DNA from 4 places in the Pedococcus sp. P3_C7 genome. Region 3 is predicted to be linked to each of the others. Evidence: predicted binding sites of a transcription regulator. Region 3 holds the regulator's gene; each other region holds the start of a gene.
What was found. The regulator LexA, encoded in region 3, represses DNA repair genes until DNA is damaged. The targets are predictions, from matches to a motif close to TCGAACANNTGTTCGA.
Positions count from the first base shown of each region.

Region 1: ruvC (crossover junction endodeoxyribonuclease RuvC) is a predicted target of LexA. The motif match lies at 1,992-2,007, and genes of this name have one in related genera.
Region 2: AC1DS4_RS00850 (alpha-ketoglutarate-dependent dioxygenase AlkB) is a predicted target of LexA. The motif match lies at 2,024-2,039, and genes of this name have one in related genera.
Region 4: recA (recombinase RecA) is a predicted target of LexA. The motif match lies at 2,924-2,939, and genes of this name have one in related genera.

Region 1 covers NZ_JBFUHC010000009.1:287,129-291,765, reverse strand. Annotated here, with positions in the region: gene ruvB (Holliday junction branch migration DNA helicase RuvB) at 1-788, opposite strand, end outside; gene ruvA (Holliday junction branch migration protein RuvA) at 792-1,394, opposite strand; gene ruvC (crossover junction endodeoxyribonuclease RuvC) at 1,391-1,942, opposite strand; gene AC1DS4_RS14185 (YebC/PmpR family DNA-binding transcriptional regulator) at 2,056-2,817, opposite strand; gene pdxT (pyridoxal 5'-phosphate synthase glutaminase subunit PdxT) at 2,814-3,422, opposite strand; gene AC1DS4_RS14175 (GNAT family N-acetyltransferase) at 3,489-4,040, shown strand; gene AC1DS4_RS14170 (GNAT family N-acetyltransferase) at 4,090-4,637, shown strand, end outside.
Region 2 covers NZ_JBFUHC010000001.1:185,296-189,932, reverse strand. Annotated here, with positions in the region: gene AC1DS4_RS00870 (Fur family transcriptional regulator) at 1-120, shown strand, start outside; gene AC1DS4_RS00865 (isoprenyl transferase) at 148-930, opposite strand; gene recO (DNA repair protein RecO) at 927-1,763, opposite strand; gene AC1DS4_RS00855 (hypothetical protein) at 1,817-1,945, opposite strand; gene AC1DS4_RS00850 (alpha-ketoglutarate-dependent dioxygenase AlkB) at 2,060-2,689, shown strand; gene AC1DS4_RS00845 (hypothetical protein) at 2,860-4,347, shown strand; gene leuA (2-isopropylmalate synthase) at 4,423-4,637, opposite strand, start outside.
Region 3 covers NZ_JBFUHC010000013.1:94,029-98,665, reverse strand. Annotated here, with positions in the region: gene AC1DS4_RS17965 (winged helix DNA-binding domain-containing protein) at 1-68, shown strand, start outside; gene AC1DS4_RS17960 (hypothetical protein) at 24-521, opposite strand; gene AC1DS4_RS17955 (LysM peptidoglycan-binding domain-containing protein) at 628-1,026, opposite strand; gene lexA (transcriptional repressor LexA) at 1,282-2,064, shown strand; gene AC1DS4_RS17945 (hypothetical protein) at 2,134-2,346, shown strand; gene AC1DS4_RS17940 (DUF4259 domain-containing protein) at 2,322-2,735, opposite strand; gene AC1DS4_RS17935 (N-acetyltransferase family protein) at 2,805-3,344, opposite strand; gene AC1DS4_RS17930 (class I SAM-dependent methyltransferase) at 3,363-4,040, shown strand; gene AC1DS4_RS17925 (NAD-dependent protein deacetylase) at 4,047-4,637, opposite strand, start outside.
Region 4 covers NZ_JBFUHC010000001.1:126,353-130,989, forward strand. Annotated here, with positions in the region: gene AC1DS4_RS00575 (ABC transporter ATP-binding protein) at 1-668, shown strand, start outside; gene AC1DS4_RS00580 (ABC transporter permease) at 668-1,513, shown strand; gene AC1DS4_RS00585 (ABC transporter permease) at 1,510-2,379, shown strand; gene AC1DS4_RS00590 (GNAT family N-acetyltransferase) at 2,406-2,876, shown strand; gene recA (recombinase RecA) at 3,112-4,173, shown strand; gene AC1DS4_RS00600 (regulatory protein RecX) at 4,265-4,637, shown strand, end outside.

The sequences.
Region 1 (4,637 bases), on a different contig from region 3:
GCATGCGCCGCCTCCTCGTCGACGACGTCGCGTCCGTGCACCTGGGCCCAGTCGCGGACCCGTCGCAGCAGCCGGTTCGCGATGCGTGGTGTGCCGCGCGATCGCCGCGCGATCTCGGTGATGCCGTCGGTGTCGGCCGACACCTCGAGCAGTCGCGCCGAGCGTTCGAGGATCGTGACCAGGTCCTCGGCAGCGTAGAAGTCGAGGTGCCCGGTGAAGCCGAACCGGTCGCGCAGCGGCGCGGGGAGCAGCCCTGCCCGGGTGGTGGCGCCCACGACGGTGAAGGCGGGGAGCTCCAGGGGGATGGCTGTGGCGCCGGGGCCCTTGCCGACGATGACGTCGACCCGGAAGTCCTCCATGGCGAGGTAGAGCATCTCCTCGGCCGACCGCGACATGCGGTGGATCTCGTCGAGGAAGAGGACCTCCCCCTCCATGAGCGAGGAGAGCACCGCCGCCAGGTCGCCGGCGTGCTGGATGGCGGGGCCGCTGGTGATGCGGATCGGCCGCCCCAGCTCGGTGCCGATGAGCATGGCCAGCGTGGTCTTGCCCAGACCCGGCGGCCCGGAGAGCAGCACGTGGTCGGGCGGTGTCCCCCGTCGCCGGGCCGCCTCGAGCACGAGCGAGAGCTGGTCGCGCACCCGCGTCTGACCGGTGAACTCGCTGAGCCTGCGTGGTCGCAGGGCTGCCTCCACGGTGCGCTCGTCGGCATCGCCCTCGGCGTCGACCACCCGCGCGGTGGCATCGACCGAGGAGTCCTCGAACATCTCGGAGGAGAAGCCCTCAGCCATGGCCTAGCGCCCCAGCTCTCGCAGCGCCGCGCGGAGCATCGAAGAGACGTCGGCCCCGGCCGGCGCCGCCTCCGCCGCCCGCGACACGGCGTCGTCGGCCTGCTTGGCGGAGTATCCGAGCCCCACGAGGGCCTCGGCCACCTGGTCACGCCAGGCCGTGGCTCCCACGGCCGGGACGGCAGTCGCGCCACCCGCCGCACCGGACGGCATACCGAGCTTGTCGCGCAGCTCGAGGACGATGCGCTCGGCACCCTTGCGGCCGATCCCGGGCACCTTGGTGAGCGTCGCGAGGTCCGCGCTGCTGACCGCTGCCCGTAGCCGGTCGGGGGCCAGCACCGAGAGCATCGCGAGGGCGATCCGAGGTCCGACGCCCGAGACGGTCTGCACCTGTTCGAAGATGTCACGCTCGTCGTCGGACGTGAAGGCGTAGAGGGTCAGCGAGTCCTCGCGGACGACGAGGGTGGTCGCGAGCAGCGCCTCCTGACCGAGGTGCAGTGCGGACGCGGTGGCCGGTGTCGTGTGCAGCAGCATGCCCACTCCCCCGACCTCGACGACGACTCGGTCGAGACCGATGTGCCGCACCGGTCCGCGGACCGAGGCGATCACCGGGCCACCGCGGCTCGGCCAGCTGAGCGGAGGCGTTCCTGCTCCGCCCTGGCGGCGTCCTGGAGCCGGGTGGCGGCGGGGCCCTGCCACAGGTGGCAGATGGCGATGGCGAGGGCGTCCGCGGCGTCGGCGGGCTTCGGCGCGGACTCCATCCGCAGGATCCGGGTCACCATGGCCGTCACCTGGGCCTTGTCGGCCCGGCCCGAGCCGGTGACCGCTGCCTTGACCGAGGTCGGCGTGTGCAGCTGGACCGGGAGCCCCCTGCGCGCCGCGGCAAGCAGCGGGATCGCCGAGGCCTGCATGGTGTTCATGACGCTGGCGACGTTGACGTCGGCGAAGACCTGCTCCACGGCGATCGCGTCAGGCTCGAACCGGTCGAGCCACGCGTCGAGCTCGGTCTGGAGGTAGAGCAGCCGCTCGGCGGTCGGCTCGGTGGCCGGGGAACGCACCACGCCGACGGCCACGAGGCGGACCTGGCGACCACGACCGCCCTCGACCACCCCGATGCCACAGCGGGTCAGGCCGGGATCGACCCCGAGTACGCGCACGACAGCTGCTCCCTCACGTCCGACTGCGTTTTCGAACAACCATGCGTTTCCGAACACATGTTCGGTTGAACGCTACACACCGGTTCGCACCTTCGGGCGCAGCAACACGCCTTCTACTCGTCGTCGTCCTCGATCTCGGCGAGCACGTCGTCGCTGATGTCTCCGTTGGCGAACACGTCCTGCACGTCGTCGGAGTCCTCGAGGGCCTCGATGACGCGGATCATCTTGCGTGCCCCGTCTGCGTCGAGCGGCACCTTGAGGTTCGGCACCCACGAGGCCTCGGCGGAGTCGTAGTCGATCCCGGCGTCCTGGACGGCCTTGCGGACGGCGACGAAGTCGGTCGCCTCGGAGATGATCTCGAAGGCGTCGCCGAGGTCGTTGACCTCGTCGGCACCGGCCTCGAGGACGATCTCGAGGATGTCGTCCTCGGTCTTGTCGCCCTTGGGGACCACGACGACGCCCTTGCGGTCGAAGACGTAGGACACCGAACCGGGGTCGGCCAGCTGGCCGCCGTTGCGGGTCAGCGCGGTGCGGACCTCGGCAGCCGCTCGGTTGCGGTTGTCGGTCAGGCACTCGATGAGGACGGCGACACCACCGGGCGCGTAGCCCTCGTAGGTGATGGTCTCCCAGTCGGCGCCGCCGGCCGTCGCACCGGACCCGCGCTTGACCGCGTTGTCGATGTTGTTGTTGGGGACCGAGGTCTTCTTGGCCTTCTGGATGGCGTCGTAGAGCGTCGGGTTGCCCGTGGGGTCACCGCCACCGGTGCGCGCCGCGACCTCGATGTTCTTGATGAGCTTGGCGAAGAGCTTGCCCCGCTTCGCGTCGATGGCAGCCTTCTTGTGCTTCGTGGTTGCCCATTTGCTGTGGCCGCTCATGCCTTGCCTCTCACGATCTCGACGAACAACTGGTGGAACCGGTGGTCACCGGTCACTTCCGGGTGGAAGGAGGTGGCCATCAGGGACCCCTGACGAACGGCGACGATCCTACCTGCGGCAGGTCCGTCCTCCACGCGGGCCAGCACCTCGACCCCCTCGCCCACCTCCTCGACCCACGGCGCACGGATGAACACGGCCCGCATCGGCGCGCCGCCGATGGCCCGGATGTGCAGGTCCTCCTCGAAGGAGTCCACCTGCCGGCCGAACGCGTTGCGACGCACCGTGATGTCCAGGCCGCCGAGCGTCTGCTGGTCGGGTCGGGCGTCGGCGATGCGGTCGGCGAGCATGATCATCCCCGCGCAGGAGCCGTATGCCGGCATGCCGGCCGCCAGCCGCGCCCGGAGTGGGTCGCGCAGCTCGAAGGCGCGGACCAGCTTGTCCATGGTCGTGGACTCACCGCCCGGGATGATGAGCGCGTCCACCGCGTCCAGCTCGGAGGTCCGGCGCACGGTGGTGGCGCGGGCGCCCGCCTGCTCCACGGCATACAGGTGCTCGCGCACGTCGCCCTGGACGGCGAGGACTCCGATGGTGGGCTGCTCGGTCACGCCCGGAATGCTACGGGCGGCGGGAGCGCCGCAACGCCCCGCCCTGCCCCGACCTAGGGTGGCGCCATGACTGACGCCTTCGAAGAGGTGGTGGTGCGCGAGCGCACCAGTGACGACATCCCGGCCCTGGCCGACGTCCTGACCGCCCAGCAGCCGCACTCGGGGTATCCCCAGAGCTGGCCCCTGCCGTTCCCGGTGGAGTCGTTCATCGCGCGGGCCGACGAGGACGCAGCCTGGGTCGCCGAGCTCGGCGGGCGCGTGGTCGGCCACGTCGCGGTCTCGCGGGTCGAGCCGGGGATGGAGGCCGACCTCTGGATCGCGGGGACCGGCCGCCCACGGGAGGAGCTCGCGGCGGTCGCGGTCCTCTTCGTGGATCACACGACCGTCGGCAGGGGTGTCGGGAAGGCCCTTCTCGCGACCGCGGTCGCGGCCATCCGCGAGTCGGGCCGGACACCTGTCCTGGACGTCGTGCGGGAGACCACCTCGGCCGTCGAGCTGTACCGGCGCACGGGGTGGCAGGTGGTCGGCGAGGGCCGCCCGTGGTGGCTGCCCGAGGACCACCTGCCCGTGCTCTTCATGGCGCTGCCCCCTGCCCGGGAGCCGGGAGCGCGGGGCTGACGCTTGCGTCGAGCGGTTCCTGGACCCCGAGCAGGGGTACTTTTCAGGCATGTCCGACTACACGATCAGGGCGCTCACGCCGGAGACGTTCGACGACTTCGCCGCGCTCGTCGAGCGGAACAAGGGCATGTTCGCCAACTGCTGGTGCACCTGGTTCCATCCGGAGGACCGGGAGCCGGACAGCACCGCCGAGGACAACCGCGCGTTCAAGAAGCGCCGGGTGGATGAGGGGATCGCGCACGCGGCGCTGGTCTACGACGGCGACCTCGCCATCGCCTGGGCGGAGTACGGGACGCCGGAGGAGCTGCCCAGCATCCACCACCGCAAGGAGTACCTCGCCACGGCCGAGCGACTCCCCGACTACCGGGTCACCTGCATCCAGGTCGAGCGCAGCCACCGCGGCAAGGGCCTGGCGTCGATCGCCCTGCGTGGAGCGGTCGAGCTGATCGCTCGGGCCGGCGGTGGTCTGGTCGAGGGCTACCCACACGACACCGGTGGCGTCCGGAAGAAGAACTCGTCGTTCCTCTACAACGGCACCCGCACGATGTACGAGCGCGAGGGCTTCAGCTACGACCGCCCCAAGGGCCTCGGCAACTG
Region 2 (4,637 bases), on a different contig from region 3:
GAGGTCGAGGGTGCGGCCGTCGAGGCATGGGCGGCTCGGGTCAGTGCGGAGCACGGGTTCACCGAGGTGCGCCACACGCTGGAGATCTTCGGCACCTGCGCCACCTGCGCCTCGTCCTGACCGCTGCTGGCGGTGGGAGGCCCCTCCTCAGGTCGTGGAAAGGTCGACTGCCCCGCCGTAGCGTCGATCACGCTCGGCGTAGGTCTGGATGGCCGCCCACAGGTGGCGCCGGTCGTAGTCGGGCCACAGCGTGTCCTGGAAGACCATCTCGGCGTAGGCGCTCTGCCACAGCAGGAAGTTGCTGGTCCGCTGCTCCCCCGAGCTGCGCACGAACAGGTCGACGTCCGGCATGTCGGCCTCGGGCAGGTGCCGCGCGATCGTCTTCTCGTCGATCGATCCCGGCTTGAGCTTGCCGCGCTGCACCTGCTCGGCGATCCGCTGCACCGCGTCGGCGATCTCCGCACGCCCGCCGTAGTTGACGCAGAAGTACAGGGTCAGCCCGGTGTTGTGCCTGGTCAGCTCCTGGGCGATCTCGAGCTCCTTGATGACCGAGCCCCACAGGCGCGGCCGCCGACCGACCCACCGCATGCGGACGCCCCACTCGTGCAGCTGGTCGCGACGGCGCCGGATCACGTCGCGGTTGAAGCCCATGAGGAAACGCACCTCGTCGGGGCTGCGCTTCCAGTTCTCGGTGGAGAAGGCGTACGCCGACAGGTGGGTCACACCGGCCTCGATCGCACCGGCCGTCACGTCGAGCAGGGCCGCCTCTCCGGCTTCGTGGCCCTTGGTGCGGGGCAGGCCTCGCTGGTTGGCCCAGCGTCCGTTGCCGTCCATGACGATCGCGACGTGGCGTGGCACGAGCTCGGCGGGCAGCGACGGTGGCTGGGCGCCGCTCGGGTGGGCGAACGGCCGGGGGTATGCCGTGCTCACGCCTTGGCCACCTGGGCGGCGGCGTGTGCCGCCTCGACCTTCTCCACCACGCTGAGCGGTGCGGGCGACCACGTCACGCGGGAGTCGAGCCGGGGCTGGTCGGGGTCACGTCGGTCCACGAGGCGCAACGATCGCACACCCCGCTCGAGGTGCCACTGGAGGAAGGCGCTGGCCAGGGTGCTGCCCTCCCGGCGGTGTCGCCCCTGCGACGCGTCGGCGATGACCCAGTCCCCGGCCAGCAGGGCGGCCAAGAGTGCGAGCGTCTCGGGCGCGGGCGCAGCAGACCCGACCGGACGGCATACGGGGCAGACAGTGCCACCCGAGGCGAGGTTGAACGCGCGGTGCGGCCCCTCGGCGCCGCAGCGTGCACAGTCGTGGAAGCTCGGCGCCCAGCCGGCCACGGCGAGCGCGCGAAGCAGGTAGGCGTCGAGGACCAGGCCGGGGTCGTGCAGTCCCTCGGCCATCGAGCGCAGCGCGCCCTGGAGCAGGAGGTACTGCTGGAGGTTGGGTTCGCGCTCCTCGGTGAGCCGGTCGGCGGTCTCGAGCATCGCGGCCGCGGCGGTGTAGGTCGTGTAGTCCCGCGCCAGCACGTCACCCCAGGAGGCCAGCGTCTCGGCCTGGGTCACGGTGTCGAGGTTGCGGCCCTCGTAGCACTGGACGTCCACCATCATCGCCGGTTCGAGCCGCGCCCCGAAGCGGCTCTTGGTGCGACGGACGCCCTTGCCGACGACGCGGACCTTGCCCAGGGTGCGCGTGAGCAGGGTGACGATGCGGTCGGCCTCACCCAGCTTCTGGGTGCGCAGGACGATCCCTTCGTCGCGGTAGAGCGGCATGCCTCCATTGTCGCAAGTCCCGGGCCCGAAGCTCGTCTGCCGTGCCGCGCGGCTCAGAGACCGAAGCCGTAAACCGCCACGACGACGATCAGGACCAGCAGCACCACTGCGACCAGCCCCACCCACAAACCACACGCCAGTCCGCTGGCCAGCTTGTCGTCGCCAGTGTCCCTCTCCGCCATGGGACGACGGTAGCGCCACCCGGCAGCACCACTTGGAGAACCGCTTGGAGTTACCGAGCCCGACAGACGCGCAAAGGCTAGAACACCTGTTCGAAGATGGGTTATCGTGGGGGCATGTCCATGGCCTTCCAGGGCTCGCTCCTCGACACCGCTGACGAGATCGAGCTGCACCCGTTGTCGGGGGGCCTGACGCGCACGGAGCTGTCGCGCGGCGCGTGGGTCGACTACCGACCGGGCTGGCTCGCCGGCGCCGACACGCTGTTCGAGTCCCTGCACCGCGAGGTGCCGTGGCACGCGGAGCGCCGCGAGATGTACGAGCGGATGGTGGATGTTCCCCGACTGCTGAAGTTCTACGACGAGGACGAGGCTCTCCCCCACCCGGTCCTCACGCAGGCCCGCGACGCCCTGTCCCGGTGGTATGCCGCGGAGCTCGGCGAGCCCTTCGTGACCGCCGGGATGTGTCTCTACCGCGACGGCCGCGACTCCGTCGCGTGGCACGGCGACCGGATAGGCCGCGCCAAGGACCTGGACACCATGGTCGCGATCCTGTCGATCGGCTCGGCCCGCACCCTGGCCCTGCGGCCACGGGGTGGCGGGGAGTCGAGGGGCTTCTCCCTCGGCCACGGCGACCTGGTGGTCATGGGTGGCTCGTGCCAGCGCACGTGGGACCACGCGATCCCCAAGACCACCAAGGCGGTCGGTCCGCGCATCTCGATCCAGTTCCGCCCCCGCGGCGTCCGCTGACCCGCCGATCCCGCGGCACGCGACGACCGAGCCGGTCCGCCGGCGCCAAGCGGCCGCCCCTCGGCGTTTGTGCAGGTCAGGGCAGATTGGGGGTTGCCAAACTTGGTGGGGATGGGTCATCCTTCCGGGCACGAGTCAGTGTCGACTTGTCCGCTATGGGGGGATTCCACATGCGCCTGCACCTCACCCGTCGCCCGCTCTGCGTCCTCGCCGCCCTGGTGGCCGCCCTGGTCGCTTTCGTCGGCGGCGCCGTGCCGGCCGGTGCGGCCAAACCCGTACGCGCCAGCGTCTCGATCACGAGTCCGGCGGACGGGACGTCGGGCACGGCGGTCCTCGTGCCGGTCTCGGGCAAGGCGAGCTCGCCGAACGGCACCGTGACCATGGTCGTCGACGGCGTCGAGACCGGTCAGACGCCCACCGTCGACAGCCGCGGCGCCTGGTCGACCACCGTGGGTTCCCTCCAGGTCGGCGACCACAGCATCTGCGCGCTGGTCCGGGTCGACGACGTGACGCTCGCCACCGCGTGCGTGAACCGCACCGTCCGACCTGACCCGAACGCGTTCGCCGTCGCCTGGCCCGAGCAGGGCGCGTCGGTGGCGACCCGCTTCTCCGTGAGCGGTCCATGCCAGAACGGCACCCAGGTCGCCCTCGCACTGGACGGCGGCTCCACGGCCACGGTCGACTGCAGCAACGACTTCTTCTACCAGGAGTACTACGGGGTGGCCGCCGGGTCGCACTCGCTGAGGGTGGAGGCTCGGTATGCGGGGACGAGCTTCGCCTCGGCCGACCGTTCGTTCACCGTCGTGGCGCCCCCACCGGTCGTCGTGGAGGTCACCTCCCCCGCCGACGGGTCGACCGTCGACACCGAGGCGGTCTACATCCGGGGCACGAGCAACCGTCCGGGCCAGACCGTCATCGTGTCCATCAACGGCCACGACGTCCGTGAGGCGTTCTCCGACGGCGACGGCAACTGGAACGCCTACGCCTACCTGACCTACGGGGACAACACGATCTGCGCTCGCCTCACCGACGGCGAGGGATTCACCGGTGAGGGTTGCGCCGCCGTCCGCTTCGCGATCGACCCGTCCCGCCTCACCATCGACACCCCGCAGGAGGGCAGCCTCCACAACGCGTTCGTCGACTTCTCCGGCCAGTGTGCCGAGGGCACGACCGTGCGCATCAGCGTCGACTCCGACCCGTGGGTCGCCGAGCAGAACTGCTACTACGGCAGTTACAGCGGCGGCCTGGCCTACGTCGCCGACGGCGAGCGCACCCTGACCGTGAGCATGGTCGCCTCGCAGCAGGTCGTCGCGACGAAGACCCGCACCTTCACGGTCGACACGCTCGCCCCGGCACCGCCCACCATCGTCTCGCCCACACCGGGCTCGACGATCAAGACCCGCACGGTCACCCTCTCCGGCACGACCGCCGAAGGCGGGCTCACCATCGGCGTCCTGCACTCCGACGGGGCGCCCTACACGACCACCACGTCGAGCTCCTCCGGCACGTGGTCGGTCGTCCTGGGAGAGGACTACTTCGCCCGAGCCGGTGTCCTCACCGGCAAGGCCGGCTCCGTCACCGTCCGGGCGACGGCCACCGACCCCGTGGGTAACGAGTCGGCGCCGACGAGCGCCACCTACACAACCCGCATCCGCTGACGGAGACGGCGACGGAGACGGCGACGGAGACGGCGACGGCATGCCGCGTGGCCCAGCCACGCGGCATACCTCAGGTCACTCGCCCGGGGCCATCCGCTCCGCACGGTTGACGGCGGACAGCACCGCGGTGAGTGACGCCTTGACGATCGAGGAGTGCAGGCCGACACCCCAGAGCACGCGGTCGCCGACAGCGCACTCGACGTAGGCGGCAGCCTTCGCGTCGCCACCTGCGGACAGCGCGTGCTCGGCGTAGTCGAGGACGCGGACGTCGACCCCGAGGGTCGACAACG
Region 3 (4,637 bases):
CGCCCCCCCCCCCCGCCACCGTCCTAGGAGACGAAGCCCCGGAAGGTGTCGGTGATGCAGCCGACTGAGCCGGCATCCAGCGTGCACGTGCGGTTGTCGCCCGCCAGCTTGCCCCCGCCCGAGCTCACGCCCGGCAGGGTCGAGTCGATGACCCACCAGTCCCCGAAGGTCCGGTAGCCGCCGCCTTCTGGGAGCACGTTCGGGTTCTGGAACGCGGGGAGGGTGATGAAGGCCTGGTAGCCGACAGTCACCGTCGCCGTGCCGCAGGTCAGCTGCTTGACCCCGCTGAAGACGAGCTGGTTGTGGGTCCGCAGGTCGGCGGCGTTCTCGAGGTCGGTGACCTGGGTGCAGGACGAGAGCGGACCAGTCGCGGCCGTGATGTCGCTGGGCCCGTCCACGAACTGGGTGTCGACGGTGAACGAGGTGGGAGTTCCCGCCGCGGCGATGGCCGGGAGCACCGAGAAGGTCACTGCTCCGGCAGCTGCGGCCAGGGCGGCCGCCATCCGTGTGGTGGTGTGCATGCCGACCACGGTCCTACGAGGTTCGCCCCCAGCGCATCGTGGTTATCGCGTAGCGCGAAATGCGTAGGCCACTCGACCGACGCGCTCAGTCGCCAGCTGGCGGGTCTCAGCCGACGGCGGGGATGAGCAGCGTCTGACCGGCGTGGACGTTGCTGTCGGTCAGGTCGTTGGCGACCTGGATCTGGGCGACCGCCTCGGCCATGGACAGCTGCGGGAGCTGCTCGACCGCGATCTGCGACAGGGTCTGACCGGACTGCACCGTGGTGGAGTGGTCGATCACGGTGGCGGACGCGCCACCGGAGAACACGGCGATCGCCAGGGCCACGGCCGTCACCACGACGGTGAGCGTGATCGCGAGCCGGGCTGCACGGGTCAGGCGCAGCGGGGCGGCGGGAGCGACGGCGACCTCTGGGCCGGTGGGCACCGAGACCAGGCGGGGGCGAGCCGGGCGAACGGGGACCCGCACCGGTGCGGGGGCGACGTCCCAAGCGACTGCTGCACTCATCAGGTCCTCCATCGTGACGTGCTCTGCTGCGTTCCTCGAACGGATGTGCGAAGAACTGCTTGACTGATTTCTAGCACGCATGTTCGAATCAATCAAGACACGCGTCGAACACATGTTTGGCACAGGCGTTCGAAGGCCATACGCTGTGTTCATGCCGCAAGCACATCAGAGGGCACTGACAACGGCTCCTCAAGCACCCGGCATACGGCACCTGACCTGCACCTGCACCCGAAACTGCTCAAGTGAGGAAGCGGCATGAGCGACGACAACGTCAAGGAACTGCCCGACCGCGATCGCGGTGACGGGCTCACCGTCCGGCAGCGACGGGTGCTCGAGGTGATCCGCAACTCGGTCGACCGGCGCGGCTACCCGCCGAGCCTGCGCGAGATCGGCGAGGCGGTCGGCCTCACGTCCCCCAGCTCGGTCGCCCACCAGCTCTCCACCCTCGAGCGCAAGGGCTTCCTGCGCCGCGACCCCAACCGGCCGCGCGCCATCGAGGTGGTCTCCCCCGACTCCCCCGCCGACATGCGGGGCTACCGCGGCGGCGCCTCCGCCGAGGACGAGACGGCGACCTACGACGAGACCGGGTCCGGCGACCAGCGCCCGGCTGCGACCTACGTGCCCGTGCTCGGGCGTATCGCCGCCGGTGTGCCCATCCTGGCCGAGGAAACCGTCGAGGACGTCTTCCCGCTCCCCCGGCAGATCGTCGGCGAGGGCCAGCTGTTCCTCCTCCAGGTCGTCGGCGACTCGATGATCGACGCCGCGATCTGCGACGGCGACTGGGTCGTCGTCCGCCAGCAGCCCACGGCCGACAACGGAGACATCGTCGCGGCGATGCTCGACAACGAGGCCACCGTCAAGACCTTCAAGCGCAAGGACGGCAAGGCGTGGCTGATGCCGCACAACGCCGCCTTCGACCCCATCCCGCGGAGCGCCTCGTGCGCGCCGCGGCACACGTGCGTGCAGGCGCATGGTGGGGCCGGCACGAGTCGACCCATCATCCGTTCGGCTGATGGCTCATTCGCCCGAACGGACTGAAGCGGACCCCGCGGGCGCGTGTGCGTCACGTGCCCCGTAACAGGCGACTCGCACGAGCGTTCTCTACACATGGAGGCCCAACCCGACCCCGATCTCACCGACCAGGTGCTGGGGTCCGAGATCGAACTGCTCGCGGACCTGATCGACGCCGCGAGCCACGCCTGCTCGCAGCTGAACCTGGACCAGATCGACGCGGCTCTCGGGATCTGTCGGGCACAGGGTCAGCTCCCCGCCCAGTCCCCCGCCCATTCCCCCGCTCAGTCACCCAGCGCGTCGAGGTAGTGCGTGATCTTGGTGGCGAAGCGTTCGCCGCCGTCACCCTCGGCCCACAGCTCCCACAGCTCGTTGTCGTCTGACTGCATTGCCCGGTGCAGTGCCCGGGTGGCGAGCTCCTCCAGCTGTTCGTCCACCTCGATGGGTTCCTCGTCGACCCACCAGGGCACATTGCGTTCTCCCACCACGGATTCGAAGTCGTCGCAGGCAGCCACGAGCACCGCTGCGGCCACCGCCTGCGACATGGTCGGCGCCTCGATGTACCCCCGCGCGCGGACCACTTGGTCGAGGGCCGCCTCGACCCGCTTGCGTCGTACGTCGTGCTCGGACTCCTCGAGCTCGTCGAGCAGGTCGAGTGCGTCGTCGTTCTCGAACGGCCCGGCTCCGGTGGCGCCCATCTCCCAACCTCCACAGCGTGCGAACGATGCTCCTTCGAGGGTGCCAAGAGACGCAGCGACACGCCAGTCCTACTCGTGCGGAGTCATCCGTTGGTACCAGGCCGTGTCGACGTAACGACCGAACTTGTGTCCGACCTCGCGAAGCACTCCCACCCGCTCGAAGCCGCACGCGACGTGCAGCGCCACGCTGGCGTCGTTCGGCAGGGCGATCACGGCCACCTGGGTGTGCACCTCAGGTGCAGCGTCCAGCCGCGCCAGCAGCGCGGCATACAGGGTCCGTCCGAGGCCGAGACCGCGCGCGCCTTCCGCGAGGTAGACCGACACCTCCTTGGTGCCGTCGTAGGCCGGTCGCGGGCGGAAGGTGCCGGAGAACGCGTACCCGAGCAGCTGTTCGTCCGCGCAGGCGACCAGGACGACGTTGCCGACGTTGCCGGCACTGGTGGCGGCGAGCTTCTCACCGAGGTATGCCGCGCCGCGGGGTTCGGTGTCGAAGGTCGCCAGCGAGGTGCGGACCTGCTCGTCGTAGATGGCGGCCATCGCGGGGAGGTCCGCCTGCGTCGCGTCACGGACGACGATTGCGCGGCCGCTGTCCGGGGCAATGCTGGTCATATCGGCGATGCTAGGGGGATGAGCGACGAGCAAGGCGACCGCCACGACCACAGCCACGGGACGCACGACTCGGCTGCGGCGGCGAAGCTGCCGGACCCCGACCGCGGTGGGCCGACGGACCGACAGGCCTTGTGGGACGAGCGGTATGCCGCCCACGAGCACGTCTGGAGCGCGACGCCCAACGCCGAGGTGGAAAGGATCGTGGGCGCCTGGCCGCCCGGTCGCGCCCTCGACCTCGGCGCCGGCGAGGGCCGACACGCCGTGTGGCTGGCCTCGAAGGGCTGGCGGGTCACGGCGGTCGACTTCTCGGCGGTGGGGCTGGCCAAGGGCGAGAAGGAGGCCTCCAGTCGCGGGCTCCGGATCGACTGGGTGGTGGCGGACGCCAGGTCCTGGCACCCGGCGCCCCTATTCCTCTTCGACCTCGTCCTCGTGTCATACCTCCACCTCCCCTCGGACGTCGTCTCCCGCACCCGGACGTGGCTGACGCCCGGCGGTGCGCTGGTGGTCGTCGGCCACGGCCTGCGCAACCTCACCGAAGGGGTCGGTGGCCCGTCCGACCCGGCGCTCCTGCACACACCCGAGCAGCTGCGGGCGGCGGCCGGGGACCTGCAGGTCGAGCGCTGCGAGGAGTACCTGCGGCCCACCGAGCAGGGCGACGCGATCGACGTGGTGCTGATAGCCCGGCGACCGGCGTGAGGTTCGTCAGGCTGCCAGCCGGCTGAGCAGCTCCTCGAGGGTCGGGGCGAGGGGCGCGTCGAGCTGCACGGTGGCCTCGCCGTCGCCTCGGGTTGGTCCGCGGGTGATGATCGCGACCGGGATGTCGAGCGCTGCCGCGCGGCGGACGAACCGGTAGCCGCTCATGACCTTCAGGCTGGAGCCCAGGACGACCAGCGCGCTGGCCTGCTCCGTGAGGCGAAAACACTTCTCCACCAACGGTTTCGGCACGGACTCGCCGAAGAACACGACGTCTGGCTTGAGCGTGTCGTGACCGCAGACCAGGCACAGGGGTGTCCGGAAGGCGGCCACGTCGAGGTCGTTGAGGACGATGTCACCGTCCGGACGGATCTCGTCGCTGGTCACCGTGTAGGTGGGATTGGCCTCGCGCATCCGGTCGTCGAGGTCCCAGCGGGAGGTGCGGTCGCCACAGGTCAGGCAGACGACCCGCGCCAGCGACCCGTGCAGCTCCTCGACGTCGGTGGCGCCGGCGCGCTGGTGCAGGCCGTCGACGTTCTGGGTGATGACCGGGCCGACCAGCCCGCGGCCCTGGAGCCTCGCCACGGCCTCGTGGCCCGA
Region 4 (4,637 bases), on a different contig from region 3:
ACACGCTCGACGAGGAGCTCACCGTCGAGGAAAACCTCCGGATCTACGGGCGCTACTTCGGACTCTCCCGCAAGGAGGTGCGCTCGCGGGCGGCTGAGCTGCTCGACTTCGCCCAGCTCACCGACCGCGCCAAGGACAAGGTCGAGCCGCTGTCGGGCGGGATGAAGCGACGTCTCACGATCGCGCGCTCCCTCATCAACTCACCCGAGATCCTCCTGCTCGACGAGCCGACCACCGGTCTGGACCCACAGGCCCGACATGTGTTGTGGGACAGGCTGTTCCGGCTCAAGCGGTCGGGCGTGACGCTCGTGCTGACCACCCACTACATGGACGAGGCGGAGCAGCTCTGCGACCGGCTCGTCGTCATGGACCACGGACGGATCGTCGCCGAGGGGTCGCCGCGCTCGCTCATCGACGAGTTCTCCACGCGAGAGGTCCTCGAGCTGCGCTTTGACGCCGAGGACCACAAGGACTTCGCCGAGCAGGTCACCGGGATCGGCGAGCGGGTCGAGGTGCTGCCCGACCGGCTCCTCGTCTACGCCGACGACGGTGACCAGGCCGCGGCGGTGGTGCACTCGCGCGGGATCGCACCCCTGTCCTCGCTCGTGCGCCGAGCCACGCTCGAGGACGTGTTCCTGCACCTCACCGGCCGAACGCTGGTGGACTGATGTCGCTCCAGCAGCCGCACCCGCAGCTTCATCACCAGTCCCGGGCGGACCATGGCATCCGCCAGCCGCTGTCTGCCGCCGAGCGGGTCCTGGCCGTCTTCACGTACTTCCTCACGGTCTACCGACGCACGTGGCGGGGGAGCATCATCGGTCGGTTCCTGTCGCCGCTGTTCTTCCTGCTGGCGATGGGCATCGGGTTGGGCTCGCTCGTCGACGACCGGGTGGGCGGAGTCGGGGGCCTGCCTTACCTGCAGTTCGTCGTCCCGGCCATCGTCGCCACCCAGACGATGTGGGTCGCGATGGGGGAGTCGACCTACCAGGTCCTCGGCTACATCAAGTGGAACATGGGCTACCACGCCATGCTCGCGTCCCCGATGTCCGTACGCGACGTGCTGCGGGGCCACTTCCTCGCGGTGGCTGCCCACCTCACGACGGCCACGGCGATCTTCATGGCGGTGGCGTCCCTGTTCGGTGGCTTCGGGTCCGTGTTCGCAGTCCTCTGCCTGCCGATCGCGATCCTCACGGGGATGGCGTTCACCACCCCGATCTTCGCCTTCACCGCCAGGCAGGAGGGCGATGACGGCTTCAATATCCTGTTCCGCTGGATCGTGACGCCGTTGATGCTGTTCTCCGGCACGTTCTTCCCCATCGAGCAGCTGCCCGGCTGGATGCAGCCCATCGCGTGGGTCACTCCGCTGTGGCACGGGGTCGAGGCGTGTCGTGCAGTGGCGACGGGTGCCGCGGTCGGCGCGCCGTTCTTCGGTCACCTGCTCGTGCTGGCCGTGTATGCCGCCGTGGGCTGGTGGCTCGCGGAGAAGTCCTTCGCGAGGCGGCTGGTCCCGTGAGCACCTCGACCTCCAACCCCCGGCCCGCGTCCGGTCCCGCGTCGGGGCCCGTCCGCGGGCAGGCGTCGGCGCGGCTGGCCAGGCTGGTGCCGATGCCTGCCGGGGCCGGGCTGGCCAGAATGCTCATCGAACGCAACGTCACGTCGTTCCGCCACGGCTGGATCGCGCTGGTGACCGGGTTCGCCGAGCCGGTGTTCTACCTGTTCTCCCTCGGCATCGGCATCGGTGCGCTCGTGAAGACCGTCACCACCGACTCGGGGGCAGTGGTGTCCTACCCCCAGTTCGTGGCGCCCGCGCTGCTGGCCGCCTCGGCGATGAACGGCGCAGTGTTCGACTCGACCTTCAACGTGTTCTTCAAGCTGCGCTACGCCAAGCTCTACGACGCGGTGCTTGCGACACCGATGGGTCCGCGTGACATCGCCGTCGGCGAGATCGCGTGGTCCCTCATCCGTGGTGGTCTCTACTCCGCTGCCTTCCTCGTCGTCGCGCTGCTCGCAGGGGCCGTCGGGTCGTGGTGGGCCCTGCTGGCCCTGCCGGCGGCGATCTTCATCGGGTTCGCCTTCGCCGCGCTGGGGATGTTCGCGACCACCTTCATGAAGTCCTGGGTGCACTTCGACTACATCACCTTGGCAATCCAGCCGATGTTCCTCTTCTCGGCGACCTTCTTCCCGCTGTCGACCTATCCCGAGGCGCTCCAGTGGCTGGTGCGGGTCACGCCGCTCTACCACGGGGTCGCCCTCGAACGCGCGCTGATGCTCGGAGATGTCGGCTGGGGGGTGCTCGTGCACGTGGGCTACCTCGTGGTGCTGGGTGGGATCGGCGTCGTGGGAACGGCACGTCGCCTCGAGAAGCTCCTGCTCTCGTAGTCCCTCGGGCGCCTAGCATCGGGATCATGGTGGAGCCTGCGGACGGGGTCGTGGTGGGCGCTGGCGCGGTGCGATCGGCCGGCTTCGCCGACCTCGACCCGCTGACGGGCTACCGGCTGTGGGCCCTGCGCGCCCAGGTGTTCGTCGTCGAGCAGGACTGCCCCTACCTGGATCTCGACGGCCGTGACCTCGAACCGGCGACTCGTCACCTGTGGGTCGAGCAGGACGGCGCACCGGTGGCCACGCTGCGAGTCCTGGACGACGGGGAGGCGCTGCGCATCGGCCGGGTGGCGACCGCGCCGCACGCGCGCGGCCAGGGCCGGGCCGCACTGCTCATGCGCGCCGCGCTCGAGGCGGCAGGGGAGCGGCCTGTGGTGCTCGACGCCCAGTCGCACCTCGTCGACTGGTATGCCGGGTTCGGCTTCGCACCCAGCGGGCGCGGCTTCGTGGAGGACGGCATTCCGCACACGCCGACGCGCCGCCCTGCCTCGCCCTGAAGGCTGATCGGACTCGCCGCGGCGTGTCGCGTGCCGGATGCCGTATTTCGAACAGGTGTTCGGTATGTTCGTCCACAGGTGGAACCACGACAGACCCACCGTCCACAGGCCGTGCGAGCGGCCCCGGACGGCTGTCGGTGCCGACACCTAGCGTCTGACCCGACAAGCGATCAGCTGCCCCAGGGTCGAAGGCAGGCGCGCCCGACTCGAAGCGAAAGAAGGAATGGTGGCCAGAATGGCTGGAGCGAACACTCCCACTGTGGACCAGAAGGCAAAGTCCCTCGACAGCGTGATGGGGCAGATCGAGAAGTCGTTCGGCAAGGGCGCGGTCATGCGCCTCGGCGACGACGTCCGGCCCCCCATCGACGTGATCCCCACCGGCTCGATCGCGCTCGATGTCGCGCTCGGCATCGGTGGCCTCCCGCGCGGTCGCGTCGTGGAGATCTACGGCCCGGAGTCCTCGGGCAAGACGACGGTCGCGCTGCACGCGGTGGCCAGTGCGCAGAAGGCCGGCGGCATCGCGGCGTTCATCGACGCCGAGCACGCCCTCGACCCTGACTACGCCAAGAAGCTCGGGGTCGACACCGACGCGCTCCTCGTCAGCCAGCCCGACACGGGGGAGCAGGCGCTCGAGATCGCCGACATGCTGATCCGCTCGGGCGCCATCGACATCATCGTCATCGACTCCGTCGCCGCGCTCGTGCCACGTGCCGAGATCGAGGGCGAGATGGGTGACAGCCACGTCGGTCTGCAGGCCCGGCTGATGTCCCAGGCCCTGCGCAAGCTCACCGGTGCCCTCAACAACACCGGCACGACGGCCATCTTCATCAACCAGCTGCGCGAGAAGATCGGTGTCATGTTCGGCTCGCCCGAGACGACGACGGGTGGCAAGGCGCTGAAGTTCTACGCCTCCGTGCGCCTGGACGTGCGTCGCATCGAGACCCTCAAGGACGGCAGCGAGCCGGTCGGCAACCGCACCCGGGTCAAGGTCGTCAAGAACAAGGTGGCGCCGCCGTTCAAGCAGGCCGAGTTCGACATCCTCTACGGCCAGGGCATCTCCCGTGAGGGTGGGCTCATCGACATGGGCGTCGAGCAGGGCTTCGTCCGCAAGGCCGGAGCTTGGTACACCTACGAGGGTGACCAGCTCGGCCAGGGCAAGGAGAACGCTCGTCAGTTCCTCAAGGACAACCCCGACCTCGGCAACGAGATCGAGAAGAAGATCAAGGAAAAGCTCGGGATCGGCCCGCAGGTCGACAAGCCGGCCGACTCGATCCCCGAGGTGCCGGTCGAGTTCTGAGCCACGGCTCGGGCGACCCACCACTGAGCGATCCAGACTGATCCCGACTGATCCCGACTGATCCCGACTGATCCCGACTGAGTGATCCCGAATGACTGAACGACACGACGCGGCCAGGGCAGCCTTCGAGGCGGCCCTGGCCGCGACGTCCGCGACCGCTCCGGCCGACGAGCGGCAGCCGAGATCGGCACGCCCACGGGCCTGGCAGCCCATCCCCGGTGGCCCCGAGGCAGACCTGCAGACCCGTGACGGCGAGCCGGATGCCTACGACGTCGCGCGCCAGATCGTGCTGAGACAGCTCGCGTTGTCGCCCAAGAGTCGCCAGCAGCTGCGTGACAAGCTGCGCCAGCGCAACTGCCCCGACGACATCGCCGAAGCAGTGCTCGACCGGATGGCCTCGGTCGGGCTGGTCGACGACGAGGCCTACGCGGGGATGCTCGTCCGGTCGCAGCAAGCCGGTCGGG